3 regions of the Lysinibacillus sp. 10T31 genome follow, and region 2 is predicted to be linked to each of the others. Evidence: riboswitches for the same ligand, from Rfam matches in the RefSeq annotation. Region 2 holds a riboswitch; each other region holds the start of a gene.

Region 1 (5,934 bases), on a different contig from region 2:
AGCATTGATACCGAGCGAAGCCACTGCATAGGGGAGCTGTACCCAAGGCGGGCCTGTTGGGCAAGATGAATTTTTTGCATACTTTCTAAAAAGATAAAAATAAAACGATACGTTAGTTCTACTAGCTCTACAAATAGAGTTGGAAGTCGCCATTGTCGTAGAACGTAGCAAATGGATTGGACTGATGTTGTGAGAATTAAAAAATACAAACAGCTAATGCTTCCAAGGACAATGAAAAAAAGCTGCTGAGCTGTTACTAGGCTTGCACTGCCGACAAAAATAGTCCAATTATGAAGAGAAAATGACCAAATGTTTGATGGAAGCTTGTTAGTTGCCGGCGCGATAGATATTAAAATGGATACAAAACTTGATAGTAAAAAAAATCCAGGTAGCAATAGTAATTTTGCATAATATCTTGTAGGAATTTTTGCGCCTAAAATGATAAAAGCACTCATCACAATAAATGTAATGAGTGAAATTCGTTCATCTCTCATGATAAGCGACAATATAAGCAGTCCAAGGGATAACGTCATTTTTTCTAGCGGATGAACAGACGCTAATTTATTCAAATAAGCATACTTATCAATGAGTAACATCGCTTAACCCTCTTTATGTTTGCCGCGCATTAAGCCGATGAAATAGCCGATAAATCCAGCTCCGATAGCAGCTTGTAGTGCGAATAATAAGCTTTCAATTTCACCACTTGGCGGCTCCCATAAGCTTTCAAACCATGGCTCGTAGCTAGCATCAATTTCACTAATTGCTGCTTCCGCTTCGCCATCAGCCCCTCCGAATTCTGCACCTTTTTGAATAAACAGGGGGACGATTGCTAGTAACACAACAATGGCTAAGAGCAGTAAGTTTTTTTTCATTTTAGTGAGCCTCCTTTGCTGAGAACACACGTAAAGCTTTTAATTCACTGACATTGTATTTTTTCAGGAAGTTCATAACGATCACTGTTAAAATTCCTTCACTAACAGCAAGAGGAATTTGCGTCAACGCAAAAATACCTGCAAACTTTGTGAATGAAGCCATAAAGCCTCCGACCTCAGAAGGGAAGGCAAGGGCTAATTGCACAGAAGTGACAATATAGGTTCCTAAGTCACCAAGCATTGCTGCTAAAAAGACAGCGATGGAAAATGATAGTCCTATTTTTTGTGAGCCCTTAAAAACATAGTAAGCGATAATAGGGCCCATAATTGCCATGGAAAAGGTGTTTGCCCCTAATGTTGTAAGCCCACCATGTGCTAAAAGTAAAGATTGGAATAATAATACGATTGTCCCGATAACACTCATCGCTAATGGTCCGAAAAGAACTGTTCCAAGCCCAACCCCAGTTGGATGCGAGCAACTCCCCGTTACAGAAGGGATTTTTAAGGCTGATAGTACAAAGGCAAAGGCACCCGATAGCCCTAATATCATTTTTGTTTCCGGATTTTCATCAATGGTTTTACGAATTGAACGTAATCCTAAAATAATAAAAGGAATCGATATGACCCACCAAAAAATCGCCCATTCAATTGGCAAAAAGCCCTCCATAATATGCATCGCAAATGCACGGTTTGGCACGAATAAAAATGCCAATAAGAAATAACTAAGCTTCCAACCTGAAAATTTCAAAAATCTCTCCTCCTCATTAAAATATTTCGAATTAGTATGCGAACTAAACAATTTCTGAATGAAAATAAAAAGCACTTTTCCGTTTTGGAAAAGTGCATAGCTAAAAAAGCAAATAAAATTCTAATCTGCTAAGCCGCACACCCATCCTCGTAGGTTGAAACGATCACATATTTTTCGGCAGGTCTCCTGGCTTTAGTTCAACGTTTTATAGGCCTTCCCATCCTTTGGACAGTGACATTATCTATAAAACTCCCTAGTACAGTGGCGGGACCGCGCCGGACTTGAACCGGCTTCCCTTTTAAGCGAAATGATGAACAATTCGCACCGAAAAAAGATGAAGTTGTGAGATTTCACGACAAAGTGTAACATGATTTTCCATATATATGCTATACTTTTTATGAAAAAATTTTTAATTGAGTCTCTATGTCGAAAATTCGGATAAATCTAAAATAAATGTCGCATTTCTCAAAAAAAATTAATAATAATGTCACAATTTTAGAAAGAAATGTTGAAATTTTAAAAAAATAAGCTATGATAGAAACAGTTTTCTATTACATTTAAATTCTTTCAGCAAATGTCTCCTACCTCTATAGATGGTGAGATGAATGCGAATTTAAGCTACTTTTCAGCGGGTATCCAAACATCCGCTGAAAGAACTTTAAGCCTCCGGCGGATGTCACGGAATTATGCCGAGGCATAATTGATATAAAAAAATTCATATAAAACATATCCATAAGTGCTTGAATATTTTCAAGATAATAGGGAAATCGGTGAAAGTCCGATACAGCCCCCGCTACTGTAATAGCTGATGAAATCGCAGATGCCACTAGTGAAAACTAGGAAGGCGCGAAAGTAAAAGGAAGCTTAAGTCAGGAAACCTGCTTATGTGATGATGCATGCAAACTTTTCGGAGGGAGAAGTTGAAGCGAGAGCGAGTACCCGTATATATTCGTTTTTATTTGGCTTCTACTAAACCTTTACTCTTCGACTAGAGTAAAGGTTTTTCTTTTTCCTAAAAGCAAATGAGGGGAGAACAACTATGACAACTTGGAATTTAGAGGGGATGAAAACACATCTTTTTATTTGCAATGGTAGTAGCTGTATGAAAAAAGATGCTGAGGACATTACGCAGGCAATCCGTGATGAAATACAGTTGCTAGCGCTTGATAAGGAAATACATACGACAAGGACCCGCTGTAATGGCAGGTGTAAGGATGCTTGTGTTGTCATTGCTTATCCTCAGGGGAATTGGTACCGTGTGCCGACGATGGAGCATGCGAGAGCACTCGTACAAGATTTAAATCATGAAGCGTTACATAATGAGCATGTTTTTACATTGCGTGAAGGTTCGTTGCAGCGTACAGCGCAAACAACAGCCATTAAAGGCATTGAAAAGGTGAAAGAGGGGTAACAAAATGGCTCAAAAAGGTAAGATTTTCGTAGTTGGCTTTGGCCCTGGAGACTTTAAACATATTACGACTCGTGCTGTGGAGGCACTACAACAAAGTCATATGATTATAGGCTATAAAACTTATGTTGAACTGATTCAGGATTTAGTTAGTGCAAAGTCGATTATTAGTACTGGTATGACAGAGGAAGTTTCACGTGCACAAGAAGCGGTGCGTCAAGCAGAGGCTGGAAGTATCGTATCGGTCATTTCCAGTGGAGATGCCGGGGTTTATGGAATGGCTGGATTAGTGTATGAAGTATTAATCGAGCTAGGTTGGACAGAAGCAACTGGTATCGAGGTAGAAATTGTTCCAGGTATTTCAGCTATTAATTCATGTGCAAGTTTACTAGGTGCTCCCATTATGCATGACGCCTGTACCATTAGTTTAAGCGATCACCTAACACCTTGGAATTTAATTGCAAAACGAGTGGAAGCGGCAGCAATGGCGGATTTTGTTATTGCTCTTTATAACCCGAAAAGTGGACGTCGTACGAGACAAATTGTAGAGGCACAACGAATTTTATTGGAATATCGTTCTCCAGATACGCCGGTTGGACTTGTGAAAAGCGCGTATCGTGACCGTCAGGAAATTACGATGACTACTTTAGCAGAAATGCTTGAACATGATATCGGCATGTTAACAACGGTTATTATCGGGAATTCAACAACATTCTTCTACGACAATAAAATGATTACGCCACGTGGGTATCAGCGTAAATATACACTTGGTGAGGAAAAACAGCCGTTACGACCACATCAACGACTTAAGGAAGAAAATGAACCATGGGCGATGAATCAAGAAACAGGAGCGGCACGAAATGATTTTGCGACCGATCCTAATGCCAATCGTATTAAGCCCAGTTTAGCCATAACACCACAACCAAAGCCTAAAAAATCATCACTTGAAATGGCGACAGCTGCTCTTACTATGGTGAAGGGAACAAGCGCGGTGAAAGTAACGCCTAAGCGTATTCAACAAAAAATCGAATCTATTTTTGAATTAGCGGTTAGTCCTGGGGTTGCCAATAAGTTCTTTAGTCCTCAACAAATGATGACGTTAGCTGAGGTAGTTGGCGAAGAAGGAACGATGGAGTATACACCAGACCATCAAATTCATTTGAAAATTCCAACGTCTGAGCCTGAAACGATTACCGCAAAACTTCGGGAAGTTGGCTTTTTACTAGCACCACTTGGTGACGTATTATCGTTAAAGGCTTGTGACTTCTGTTATGGAGAAAAGTTTGATTCGATTCCATATGCTGAAGAGATTCAAGAAAAGCTTGGTGGTATGTCGTTACCGAAAACATTAAATATTGGCTTTAACGGCTGTGGTATGGCGTGTTATCGAGCGGTATTTGATGATATTGGCATTGTTTATCGTAAAAGTAAATTTGATGTTTTTATTGGTGCCAAGCCGGTTGGTCGTACAGCACATGCGGCCCAGCCAGTTGTTGAGGGGTTAGAGCCTGATCAGCTAATACCACTTATCACAGACATTATCGAAGAATATAAAGCCAATGCGCATCCAAATGAACGTTTGTTTAAATACTTCAAGCGTGTGAAAAAGATTCTACATTTTACGTATCAGGATATGTCTTCAAAAATAAAAGTTGAGCCCGCACCATGCGGCGACTAGTGAGGGGTAATGAGATGAAAGCAATTTTATTTGTCGGCCACGGGAGCCGTTTAGCAGCAGGGAATGACGAGGTACGCACGTTTATCGAGCAAATGACACCTCGTATTGATGATAGCTTTTTAGTAGAAACATGTTTTTTAGAGTTCGCTTCGCCAAACATTGAAGAAGGTATTACGAACTGTGTGAAGAAGGGTGCTACAGAGGTACATGTTATTCCGATTATTCTTCTTCATGCTGGACATTCCAAACTACATATTCCAGCAGAAATCGAACATGCGCGTGAGCATTATCCAGATATAACGTTCACATACGGTCAAACAATCGGTGTCCATGAAGAGATATTTGCTATTTTAGAAGACCGTTTAGCAGAAATTGGTTTTAGTGCTGAAGAAGAACATAAAGATACAGCCGTTTTATTAATTGCACGAGGCGGTAGTGATCCATCTGCAAATGGTGATTTTTATAAAATCACACGTTTGTTATGGGAAAAGCTCCCTGTTCAGTATGTGGAAAGCGCATTTATGGGTGTCACAGATCCACGTGTAGAAGAAGGAATAGAGCGCTGTGTGAAGCTTGGTGCCAAAAAAATCATTATGCTACCGTACTTTTTATTTACAGGTATCCTAATGGAGCGTATGAACGACATGTGCAAGCAATTTAACGAAAAATATGCTGACTGTGATCTTCAAATTGCCAACTATTTTGGCTATCATGAGCGTTTGCAAAATGTGTTATTAGAGCGTATTGAGCAAGCTGTGAATGGTACATCGACAGGTATGCAAGATTTAGAAAATTATCGTGCTTATGCGGCAGTGCATGGACCTGCGCATCATCATCACCATCATGACCACGACCATGGACATGACCACCACGACCATGATCACGACCACGACCATGATCACGACCATGACCATCATCACCACCATGAAGAGGAGCCGGTAAAATGATTTTCATGTTAGCAGGGACGAGCGATGCTAGGAATCTAGCACTTGAACTACAGTCAGCAGGTTATGCTGTGACGGCTACGGTCGTTACTGATTCAGCCGCTTCAAGCCTTGCAGAAGTCGGTCTACCTCATTTAATCGGTCGTTTAACGGCAGAGGAGATGGCGACGATTATCACTGAGCGAGGGTACCGTTTAGTTGTAGATGCCTCTCATCCATTTGCCGAAGAAGCTTCAAAAAATGCCATGGCGGCAGCAGAGCAAGCCAATGTTCCGTATATTCGC
Region 2 (5,934 bases):
CATGAACATAGCTATTTTCGACAAGCTCTTTATCAGCACAAATCTGATTAATTTTATTTAATTGTTTTTGAGAATAATGTGTATCAATGTTTTGCTGGAATTTATCAATGATTTGAGGGAATGCTTCCTCACGACGGAATCGGTGTCCTAAAGGATATTCACACTCAACAAGCTCTGATGATGTGCCATCTTTGTAATAAACTTGTACAGCATTGGCAATCGAGCGTTTTTCAGGGTCTAAGTAATCGATTGTATATTGTGCTTTTTCAACGACTACCATTTTATTTCTCAAGTCATCGATATGTGGATCTACGGCCACATCATCTTCATAGTGGTCTGCTGTAATGTCGCCATAGATGAGACCAATAGCTGTAATGTATTGAATACAGTGATCACGATCAGCTGGGTTATTGAGAGGTCCCTCTTTATCGATGATACGCATGGCAGATTCATGTGTAGTAATTTCAATTTTTTCAATTTCATTTAATCGATTTTTCACTTCATGATGTAAATGTACTGCACATTCAGCAGCGGTTTGTGCATGAAATTCGGCTGGATATGAAACCTTGAATAGAACATTTTCCATGACATAAGATGCAAGTGGTCTAGCAAGTTTTAATTCTTGTTTATTAAAGAGAACGTCTTGGAATCCCCAGCCAGGTGCTGATAAGGCAGTTGCATAACCCATTTCGCCCTTCACAGCCATCATGGCTAATTGCACTGCCCTGCTTGTTGCATCTCCAGCAGCCCATGATTTTCTAGAACCAGTATTAGGTGCATGTCGATATGTTCGTAGGCTTGAATTATCAATCCAAGCATTGGACAATGCATTAATAATTTCTTGATGAGAGCCACCTAATGCCTTTGTCACAACAGCTGTTGTCGCAATTTTGACAAACAGAACATGATCTAAACCTACACGATTTAAGCTGTTTTCTAGTGCTAGAATGCCTTGTATTTCATGGGCTTGTATCATCATTTCTAAAACGTCTTTCATTTTAAGAGGCTCTTTACCTTCTGCAATACGTACGCGACTCAAATAATCCGCAACAGCTAAAATGCCACCTAAATTATCTGAAGGATGTCCCCATTCAGCCGCAAGCCAAGTATCGTTATAATCCAACCAACGAATCATACAACCGATATTGAAGGCGCCTCTTACTGGATCAAGAACATAGGAAGTTCCCGGAACACGTGTACCATTAGGGACGACTGTACCTGGTACTACTGGACCAAGAAGTTTCGTACACTCAGGATATTGCAAGGCCAAAATGCCACAACCTAAAGTATCCAATAAAACATAACGTGCTGTTTCGTATGCTTCTTCACTTGTAATCGTTGTATTTAAAACGTAATCGGCTATATCAGTTAGTAATTGATCTGTCTTAGATATTTCATTTGTTTTAATCATCTATATCTTCCTCTCAGGCATAAATTTGATATACTAGTATACTGATGGACATTGTTCAGAATGCCCATCAGCTCTATGGCGAGTTGTTAAAACTTGATTATACCGATAATTCTTCAAGGTTATGACGCTCGCCAATATAATTGACACGAGGTCTAAATAATCTATTATTGTCATGCTGCTCTATCACATGAGCACATAAGCCGATAGTTCGTGAGCCGAAGAAGATTGGCGTATAAATTTCGATCGGCAAACCAAGCATGTAGTACACTGGTGCTGCATAATAATCTAAATTTGGGTACAACCCTTTTTTCTGTACCATTACTTTTTCACCAGCTTCACACATGTGATATAAGCGGTCATCCCCTTGCTCCAAACATAATTTGTACAAAGCCTCTTTCATAATTTGCGCTCTTGGGTCCATCTTTTTCATATATACACGGTGCCCAAAGCCCATAATCTTTTCTTTATTTTGTAGTTTGTTTTCCAGCAATGTTTCAAAGCCTTCAACTGTTTTGGCTTCAAGAAGCATATACATCACCGCCTCGTTTGCCCCGCCATGTAAATTACCTTTCAATGATGCGACAGCCCCAGTTAGAGCACCATACAAATCAGATTGTGTAGAAGCAATAACACGAGCCGTAAACGTAGAATTTGGCATCTCATGCTCACTATATAAAACGAGTGACTGATCAAAGATTCCTTCTTCTAACGCAGTTGGTTTTCTGCCAGTAATCATGTAATAAAAATTTGCACTATAGGAAAGCTGGCTATCAGGCTCCACGATATCTTGACCATTTAATACACGATAGCTATTTGCTACGATGTTGGGCATACCACCTAAAAGTCTATATGCTCTCGTCAAATTCATTTCAGTAGAACGATCGTTGATGTGCTGATCATAGCCTGCTAAAACAGAAATCCCAGTTCTAAGCCCATCCATAGCATGTGTCCCATTAGGCAATAACTTGAAAATTTGAAAAATCTCTTGTGGAACCTGATAATTAGATTTCAACTTGTCCTGTAAATCAGTCCGTTGCTCGATAGTTGGTATTTCTCCATGCAACAATAAGTAAACAATGTCTAAGTACGAATATCTCTGTGATATTTCAATCAAATCATAACCCCTTATTACAATTTGACTTCCTACAGTGTCTAAAAAAGATAGCTTTGTTTCAGCGGCAATGATGCCATCAAGACCTGGTGAATAATTTAACTCCATTCATTACAACCCCTTTGTTTAATTATTCTTGAAAGCGTTACCATTCAAACACGAAAGAACAACAAAAAAACAACTTCTACCCCTTTGAGAAGTTGTTAATCTACAAAAGCATGACAAAGCAAATAAACAGTGAATTTACATGAATTCACAAAGATCATGCAGTAGCTAACACCTCCCTATCCTCGTAGGTCAATTGATGCTTACCTTAGTGGCAGGTCTCCTGACTTATGATCAACGCTACGATAACACCTTCCCATTTTGACAAACAAAACAGTGGCCTTGTTATCGAACTCCTAAATACAGTTGCGGGACAGTGTTGGACTCTCACCAACTTCCCTTTTAATCAAATGGAATCAAAACCATTTGAACCACCAAAATTTAGCATATTCAATTTGTCTTTTTACCTTAACATATAGTTTTCAAAACAATCAATATAGTCGGAATTCAAAAAAACTTGATCATAATAAGCTATTTTTCATTTTTAAAGAACTATTCTATGTTTTTAAGCACTATTTCGTACAAAAAAAGATTGTTAATCAATACCAATGAAGCTATTTTTATTATTTGTGAGTAAAATAGAGGATTCATATTTTGAAAAAGCGAATATATTTTTTAATGAAAAGTATTAGGGGGCGAATATGGGGTATATTTCAGAATTAAGGAAACTTATCGGTAGTAGACCAATTATAAGCATCGGAGCGACAATTCTTGTGATAAACGATGATAAGAAAATTCTCTTTCAACATCGTTCGGATACGTTGGATTGGGGATTACCTGGGGGCTCGATGGAACTAAACGAAACTTTAGAAGAAGTTGCTAGCCGTGAGCTCTATGAAGAAACAGGACTCGTGGCCAATGAATTTGACTTGATTGGTGTTTTTTCGGGACCAGATTATTATTTCCAATATCCAAATGGGGATGAAGTCTATACAGTCATTCATCTTTATGTTGCTAAAAATGTAAGTGGTGTATTGGAGAAAAAGGATGATGAGAGTTTGAACCTTGCATATTTCGGTGAAAATGAGCTCCCAGATAATATGGAAAAGAGAACAAAAAATCTATTAGACAATCTAGAGGATAAATTGTGGGATTTAGGTAGTTCTTTTGCAAGTAAATAAACATTTGCTACGGATCCTACGCCTGATTGGAACGTTGCCGGCATTGATCAACTACATCATCAAAGGGCTTGTTGCTAAAATCCTCAGCCAGCCGTTGGTATGTTTTCTTTATATCTTTTTTTGTCATTTGCGGGAGGTAGCCAATGAGTTCATCAATGCTTATATTAAAATAGGTTGCCAATTGTGGTAGCAGGGTGATATCCGGATAGCTTTGAGCCGTCTCCCATTTGGAAACGGAAGCCTTTGATACACCGACATACTCAGCAAGTTTATCTTGTGTAATACCTTTTTCTTTTCTATTTGCTGAAATAGCTTTTGCAATACTTATTTCTCTCATCATTTTCACTCCCTATACTATTATTAAAATGCATTTTATCGTCAATTCCAATGGAGTTATATTTTATTTTAGTAGAAAAAATCAACCACAAGGCAACAAATCTAGTGATACACAAAATCCATTTCAGCATTTGTAAACACTTTTTGTATATTGCTATAGTGAATATTTTTCAAATGACATAACCAATACAATAACACTATATTCTCTTATCCTACGGTTCGAACAATACTTGAATGGAGTGTAATTTACGGTCTTACTATTTTGTACATATAAATGGTTGATGGGGGTTTTTTAACTACATCCTAAAATTGAAGAAATAATAATGTTCTAATGAATGGTCATTTCAAACAGGGTAAGCTTAACTTAGTTGTAACGACTTAATAAAACTAAAGTTTGTTAAGTTCCACAGTCATTACATATAGATTACCCAGAAAAGTAAAAATACTTGACCAGACAAACCGTCGCCCCAGTATTAAACTGGGGTTTTTTGTTTTTTTCTAATCAAGTATAAGCTTTTCGGAACCGCCATCTGTCATACAAAAAAGATTCTTTTGATTCATACCTCCGGAGTACCGAATGGCATCAAAAGAATCCTTTTATTGTATTTTGTATATACAATTTAAATTATTATAAAGTAAAAGCTAATTTTCTCTGTATTGTAAGCGAGAAAATTAGCTTAATCTTCATAATATCAATCTGTTGGTCGGTGTATTCTAATTATAGTCTAACCTTAACCTCAGTACCGTCCTTAGCTTTGACATCAACTAGCACGATCCCCTTATAATTCTTCAGTTCCTTAACGATAGGCTTTAGCGTTTTTTTGTCTATTAGCGGAAAGGCAAAGTCTACTTTTTTTCTTTCGAAGTGCTTTTTTGTCCATTTGTTTGCACATTGCTGAACAAATTTTGAAGACAAAATTGAAATAGCAATGTTTAGAAAAGCATATGGAACTGGTAGGGTAAACCGAACGTCTTTTGTTTTCACTTTCACATGCATCATAAGCAAATCACTATTCAATGATGACCGAAACGGTATCCCCGTTAGCCGATTTAATATCAACAATTTGGCCATCTAATTCGTTTTCGATTGCTTCTAGAATAAGGTTTATGTCAATATCTTTAACGTATTTTTCCGATTGAGGAATACTCGCTGCGATGCTATGTCCAGCCATTAATACAACCTTGACAAGCTTTAAAGGCAAATTGACTGTAACGTTATCATTTTCGGCAGATACAACACGAACTTTTAAAGTTTTATCTAAATATTTAGTCGGTTTCTCTAAATGGTTTTCTTCTGTTTCTGCTTTCTCTTTTAATACTTGAATCAGTTCTGATGCCTTTTCTGCATCAATCTTACCTTCTTGAACCATTGTTAACACTCTTGAGATTTCCTCTTTCATGATATATTCCTCCTTATTCGTCTTTTAAAAGTTTAATGGCTTCTTCTGCTGTGATTTCGCCATTTTCCAACATAGTGACAATTTTTTTCTCGTCTACTTCATTTTTCTTCTTCTGCACATAGCCAAGGGATGAAATGATGTCTGTTAGCTTGCCTCGAACTGTTGGATACGAAATCCCTAGTTCCTTTTCAACTTCTTTAATATTCCCTCTGCATGTTAAAAATACTTCCACAAAATGAAGCTGATCCTTCGATAAGGATGCCAGCTTAGATAATTCAAACTCATTTTCAATCGTCGTGTGACAATGAGAGCACTGCAACTTGGTAATTTTCAATGTTTTACTGCAGACAGGACAATTTGTGATTACTTTATAAGCCATAATGACATTCCTTTCTTTTAATTGATTTGATTATATAACATAGAATTAAAAATGTGAACAATAAAATTAAT
Region 3 (5,934 bases), on a different contig from region 2:
AGAAAGATATGTTGAGCGTGAAGACAGCTCAGGTGAAACACGTAAAAGCCCCTTTTGCTGGAATACATAAAATACAGCTGTCGAAATCGATAAACAAATAAACCAATGCCTATCCCAGCAAATAATTGATGTAATGGATTATCGAAAAACTGATAGCCATTTATTCTCAGTAAATTGAAGCCTGCAAATGACACAATAAAGGTGAGAAAGCCATATGCGATGATCCCCATTAATGCAGATAACATACTAACAATATAAATAGATTTTAATGTTAATCTCGAATCGAACGCGTTGACCACACTTAATTTGATATCATCTACTGCTGTTAATACAATAGCTAGACTCATGATTCCAACTAGTAGTAGGCTATTGAATAATCCAGTCACTTGAGTAGTATAAATAAGAGCAATAATGGCAATAATGGTTGCCGCCAACGAAGCAATAAAGCTCGTTAAATTTAGTGCACTTTCCTGATATTCTTTTCTTACAATGGATTGGATATTATCTGTATTTATATCTATATCATTATAGATTTGAGTAATACGGTTATCTTCCACAATCACATTAAATTTCATGCGTACTTTATTATGTTCAATTACATACCAATAATTTCTAATTTTCGAGAAATCCTCTGTTCTCTCCCCTTCTCCTGTCGCTTCAACTGAAGACCAAATTTCACCCTTTTCTGCGCTATTTAATATGTTTATTATTTCCATTGGCGTCGATAACATATGTGACAGTTCTCTATAGAGTGAATGATCTCGAATATTTGTATTTAAAAAAGTTATTTCCCTGTTTGCATTAATATTAACGACAATTGAATTATTTTCGTAAATAAAACGTATTCTCCAGGCTTCTATTATCCCCCAATCAAATAAAAGATATCGCCATTTCTCTAATAAATCCAACTGATGCATTCGATTCACTACTTCATAGTCATACCAGTAATTCGAAAATGTTTTCCAGCCTGTAACATCAACACCAATTATATGGTCAATATACTTTGTAGCAATAGCTATAGCTTCGTCTTTAGGCAATAAAGAAGATTCATAGCTGGGCGGTCTAAATCTCCAAAATAAACCAAGAGATACTATACCAGCAATAAGAATAAGTCCTTCAATCATATTAACGATCTCCTTTTATTAAACGTAAGTATACGGTTGGTCTATTTCTTCTGAAAAAACTACTTTTGAGATACAACGGCATGTTGTAGCTTTGTCACATAAGGATAATATATTAGCCGGATTTCCTATTTCCTCTAATGTATTTTCTTGTATATGACCTAAAGAGACGCTTTCTACTTGACACGGTGTAACCAAGCCATCTGCTCTTATATACCATTGAAGGTATCCAGGTGTACTAAATTCTGTGCATCCTCCACTGCCATCACCATCCCACATAGGAATATAAATTCTAGCTCCATATTTTTGATGTGCCTTTTTCAGTACATTCTGTACATATGTATAAGCTTCATCAGTTAATCCAAAGGAGATGCCTTCTGCTCTACCAACAGGTAAGGTGATGCCTGCTCTAAATGCCGCTGCACCTGCTGCCACACTCTCCTCTATAACCTGCTCAATAGACATATAGTTTTTAGGATTAACGGTCATGGCAATGAGTGTAGGAACATTCAAGCTAGAAAGTTTTTTTATAGTATTCATTGATTCCATAAAAGCCCCCTCTTTTCCACGTAAACGATCGTGTATATCTGGAGTTCCATCAATGCTCACCTGTACATATACATTTCCTAAGCTCGCTACAAGATCATAATCACTTTTTCTCCAATTTAAACCGTTAGTAAATAAATTGACATTTCTAAAAAGAGAGCTAGCAGTCGTGATAACATGTTTAAAATTTTTAAGTAATTTAGCTTCTCCTCCCGTTAAAGTAATATCTGTAATACCACGAGTAGCTAATTTATGCATGATTGTAGTCCAATCACTAGCATTCAGTTCCATTTTATGACGTGTTCCAGATGATGAATAGCAAAAAGAACAAAATAAATTACAGCCATTAGTTAACTGTAAAATACAGCTTATCGGAATATATGCCTCTATCGACCCTGTTACCATTAAAGGTGGAACATCATATTTCCAAGTATTCGTTATTGGATGTGCTTCTAACATCACAATCAATTCTTCTTCGGTAATCTTTCGCTTCTTTACTATACTTAGTATAGAGGCAGTTATTTGTAGTGATTGATTTTTTGCTAATAATAATGCTATTTCGACGGCCTCTCCACTAAGGCGAAAATAGTACATGCTTCTTTTTTCAACTAACAATGCCCCATTTGGCTGCAAATGAATATAAAATTCTGGTTGATAATCGGTTTCCAATAGTACAACCACCTTTCGATATACGTATGATAAAAGGAGACTAAATTTTTTAAGCCTCCTCTCATTTTTTCTATAACGCTGCATTAATTGGTGTGACAGGTGGCATACAAACCCTAGTAAGAGGTATAGAATGTGCAGCCCAGCAAGCAGCGCAGCCAACAGATTTAACTAGCGGTCTTATCGTCTGTTTTCCAGCTGCTGAATGCGTTGATTCCCAATTTTTCTTGTTTTCATCTGACTTCATAGGAACACCTCCTCTATACTTTATACAAAACAATAGACCTGACATATTTTTATAAATATTAAATATCTCGCAGCCATTCTGCTTTGTAGTTTACAATCTAGCATAAAAAAAAAAAAAAAAATCCGTATTTCACGACATATAAATTCAATTTTCACAATTTTGTAATTTTTTTAAATGTAAAATGATTAAACCATGTACAAAATATAGGTTAATAAATATATCTATGCTAATGTATGGTTATATAAATTAAAAATGGGAGTGTTTGTATATGGTTAGACTTACACCAAAAGAGTATGAAGTATTGCAACGTGTCGCAGAGGATAAAACAAATAGTGAGATTAGTGAAGAATTAGGCATTGGAAAAAGAACTGTAGAGCATCACATATCCTCCATTATTCAGAAGTTTGGAGTAGAATCTCGTGTGGGAGCTGTTGTTACAGCGATTAAAAAAGGACTTCTGTAAAGATTTGCTTTCGAACTATGTAAGGCAAGCTTAAGACTCCCAGAATGCAGGAGGGAGTCTAGCTACCTATAAATAATCAGCGAGGGCCATTGACATTTCACTTTATTTTAATAGCTGCATAGCTTCCTCTAATGTAGTCATGTTTTTCATCATAGAGCATGCTGCGTCCAAAATAGGAAATGCTAAAGCTGCACCAGAGCCTTCACCCAATCGCATATTCATTTGTAGCATCGGTTCAATTCCGAGCATTTCAGCGGCAATTTTTGCACCTGGTTCTTCAGAGGCATGAGAAGGAATAATATAGTCTTTGACGTTTGGCTCAAGTTCGTATGCAATAAGAGCTGCAATAGTAGAAATAAAGCCATCAATAACAACTGGTTTTCGATGTGCGGCGGCAGCAAGTATTACTCCTGCCATAGCGCCTATTTCTAGCCCTCCAACTTTTGCAAGAATATCAATAGCATCATGACGATTTGGTTTATTTAATGCAATAGCATTGTAAATAACCTCTACTTTATGTGCAATCCCTCCTGGTCCAACTCCTGCACCGAAGCCTGTCACTTCATTCGGATGACACTCGTGAAGAACCGATAATATAGCAGCACTAGGTGTTGTATTACCGATACCCATTTCACCTGTCCCGAGTACATTTATCCCTTTTTTAACTTCTTCCGTAGCTACTTCAATTCCCACTTCAATGGATTGAATGGCTTCTTCCCTTGTCATAGCAGGTCCTTTTGCCATATTGTCCGTACCATATTTAATCTTTTTAATGATGACTCCAGCATCATGCGGAATATCCTCTTTTACGCCAACATCTACTGTGACAATTTTTGCATCTGTGATTTTTGCAATAGCACAGACACCAGTCCCTCCTCTAGGAAAATTTAATGTTTGAAAGACCGTCACATTTTGTGGATTAGGTGTTACCCCTTCATCACAAACACCATGATCTGCTGCACAGACAATTATCGCCTTATTATCAATCGCAGGAAATAGGTCTCCTGTAATTCCGGATAGTTGCACAGCAAGGGTCTCCAGTTTCCCCAAGCTTCCAGGAGGCTTGCAAAGTGCATCTATGCGTTCCCTTGCCTTCTCCATCATTTTGTTGTCAGCACTTTGAATGTTTTGAATCGTCTGTTGTAATAATTGCATGAAAATTTCCCCTTTCTTTTTTGCCCTTGTTACTCGAAGAATGATTTAGAGAAAAAAATAAAAAGCCTGTAGTTTATTCCATAACAAATAAACTACAGACTTTTCCATCGTCTATATAACCGAAGCAGATAGGCAGGTCTCCTGGCTCAATTTCAACATTTCATAGAACCTTCCCAGCACGATGCTAGTGGCATTCTCTATGAAACTCCCTTTTACAGTGGTGGGACCGCTAAAGCTTTTCACTTTATTCCCTATTCTCCCGCAATGGGCACCTAATGCTTTTATGTAATTACTTTAAATCTACGGCAAAGTGGTTTTTGTGTCAATGTTTTAATTTTTTAGAAAACATCACATACAATTAAAGAAGTGTTCCAACATGCCACAAAAATACTTCTAAATTTGGATGTCTGCAAGGGGTTTCTTGTTCGTTTACTACTGTGAAATTCGCTTTGTTTTATCTATTTCACTCAGAAATGTTGCGCCGAGTAATAGAATAGCTCCTATTATTTGTAGGGTCGCCATTTTCTCTCCTATAATCATCGTCGAAATCACTAATGATGTGAGTGGATCAATATAGCTTAAAATAGCTATACTTTGCCCTTTTAGATGACGCATTCCGAAAAAGAACAGAAGGAAGCCGATTCCAGCATGGACAATGCCCAATGCAATAAGTAAACTAAATGATTTTATATCGATTTGCATGACTTGAAACCCATTGGTCCCCAAAAGATAAAGCGCAAGGAATAACGCTGCTAAAGCAAGCTGAATAATCGCATTATCAGGTTCTTTTAATCCACGGATATATTTATTGGTGAATGTGACTATTGTATAGAAATAAGCTGCAACAAGCCCATATACAATACCGATATAATGTTCGCTCGTTTCGGTAGTTTGACTTTGAACGATAAAATACAGACCTACAAGAGCAACACAAACATAAAAAATTTTTCTTAATAATATTTTCTCTTTTAACACTATAGGTGACAAACAAATCACTAGTACTGGCGCGAAATAGTAGCTTAGAGCTGCATTTGCGATAGTTGTTTCCTTGTACGCTTGGAAAAGGAAAATCCAATTGCCGCATAAGGCAAAGCTCGAAAGTACCAATGGCCATTTATTTTGCAAAATAGTTGTTTTCGAAAACCTTTCTTTTTTAGATAGGAAAATCAAAAGTAAAAAACAAGAGCCAATGAGACTCATCCAAAAGGCAATTTCACTTGAAGGCAACTTAATGTATTTTGCAAAAACACCTACAGCTCTAAAAATAATCATCGATAATATAAAAGATAGTTTTCCGCTCATTTCTAATTCCTACTTTCTACATGTATATAGTCTTCGATATACAGTAGAATCTATCGAGAATTAGCAAGCTTTTATTGAATGCCTAAACAGCAGATTCTACTGTAAAGACATTGTTGGGGGTGCTATTGTCTGATACATACTAATCCCTCCTTGCACGTTGCTATCATAACACATTTTTACCAAATAATAGCGAACCACTTTAATCTTTCACCACCCGATTGTATAAGAAAAACCCTCGTATAAACGAGGGTTTCAATCGAACATTATTTAAATTCTAACTCTCCATCATAAGCAAGCATGCCGCCTTCAAGGTTTGTTACGTCAAAGCCTTGAGCTTCTAGGTATGCACAAGCATTTGCTGAACGACCGCCAGCCTTGCAAACGATAATGTATGGCTTAGAAGCATCTAATTCACCTAAGCGCTCAGGGATTGT

The links. Region 2 has a riboswitch for cobalamin ahead of mmgD (citrate synthase). Riboswitches for the same ligand answer to the same signal wherever they lie in the genome.
Region 1: it holds a riboswitch for cobalamin, as region 2 does, so the genes downstream of both, AC1DCY_RS03140 ((2Fe-2S) ferredoxin domain-containing protein) here and mmgD (citrate synthase) in region 2, are expected to answer to the same signal.
Region 3: it holds a riboswitch for cobalamin, as region 2 does, so the genes downstream of both, cobT (nicotinate-nucleotide--dimethylbenzimidazole phosphoribosyltransferase) here and mmgD (citrate synthase) in region 2, are expected to answer to the same signal.

What each region holds. Positions count from the first base shown of each region.
Region 1 is NZ_JBFTHS010000003.1:145,759-151,692, reverse strand. It holds gene cbiQ (cobalt ECF transporter T component CbiQ) at 1-596, opposite strand, end outside; gene AC1DCY_RS03150 (energy-coupling factor ABC transporter substrate-binding protein) at 600-872, opposite strand; gene AC1DCY_RS03145 (energy-coupling factor ABC transporter permease) at 874-1,620, opposite strand; cobalamin riboswitch at 1,780-1,964, opposite strand; cobalamin riboswitch at 2,339-2,520, shown strand; gene AC1DCY_RS03140 ((2Fe-2S) ferredoxin domain-containing protein) at 2,660-3,031, shown strand; gene cobJ (precorrin-3B C(17)-methyltransferase) at 3,036-4,706, shown strand; gene AC1DCY_RS03130 (sirohydrochlorin chelatase) at 4,721-5,653, shown strand; gene cobK (precorrin-6A reductase) at 5,650-5,934, shown strand, end outside.
Region 2 is NZ_JBFTHS010000012.1:82,116-88,049, reverse strand. It holds gene AC1DCY_RS09245 (bifunctional 2-methylcitrate dehydratase/aconitate hydratase) at 1-1,411, opposite strand, end outside; gene mmgD (citrate synthase) at 1,509-2,630, opposite strand; cobalamin riboswitch at 2,824-3,018, opposite strand; gene AC1DCY_RS09235 (NUDIX hydrolase) at 3,269-3,748, shown strand; partial or broken gene AC1DCY_RS09230 (helix-turn-helix domain-containing protein) at 3,786-4,085, opposite strand; gene AC1DCY_RS09225 (hypothetical protein) at 4,803-5,084, opposite strand; gene AC1DCY_RS09220 (SHOCT-like domain-containing protein) at 5,095-5,484, opposite strand; gene AC1DCY_RS09215 (DUF2089 family protein) at 5,498-5,863, opposite strand.
Region 3 is NZ_JBFTHS010000035.1:40,120-46,053, forward strand. It holds gene AC1DCY_RS18890 (CPBP family intramembrane glutamic endopeptidase) at 1-87, opposite strand, end outside; gene AC1DCY_RS18895 (hypothetical protein) at 1-1,124, opposite strand, end outside; gene skfB (sporulation killing factor system radical SAM maturase) at 1,143-2,336, opposite strand; gene skfA (sporulation killing factor) at 2,407-2,580, opposite strand; gene AC1DCY_RS18910 (response regulator transcription factor) at 2,849-3,043, shown strand; gene cobT (nicotinate-nucleotide--dimethylbenzimidazole phosphoribosyltransferase) at 3,146-4,198, opposite strand; cobalamin riboswitch at 4,313-4,489, opposite strand; gene AC1DCY_RS18920 (DMT family transporter) at 4,631-5,500, opposite strand; gene AC1DCY_RS18925 (rhodanese-like domain-containing protein) at 5,764-5,934, opposite strand, start outside.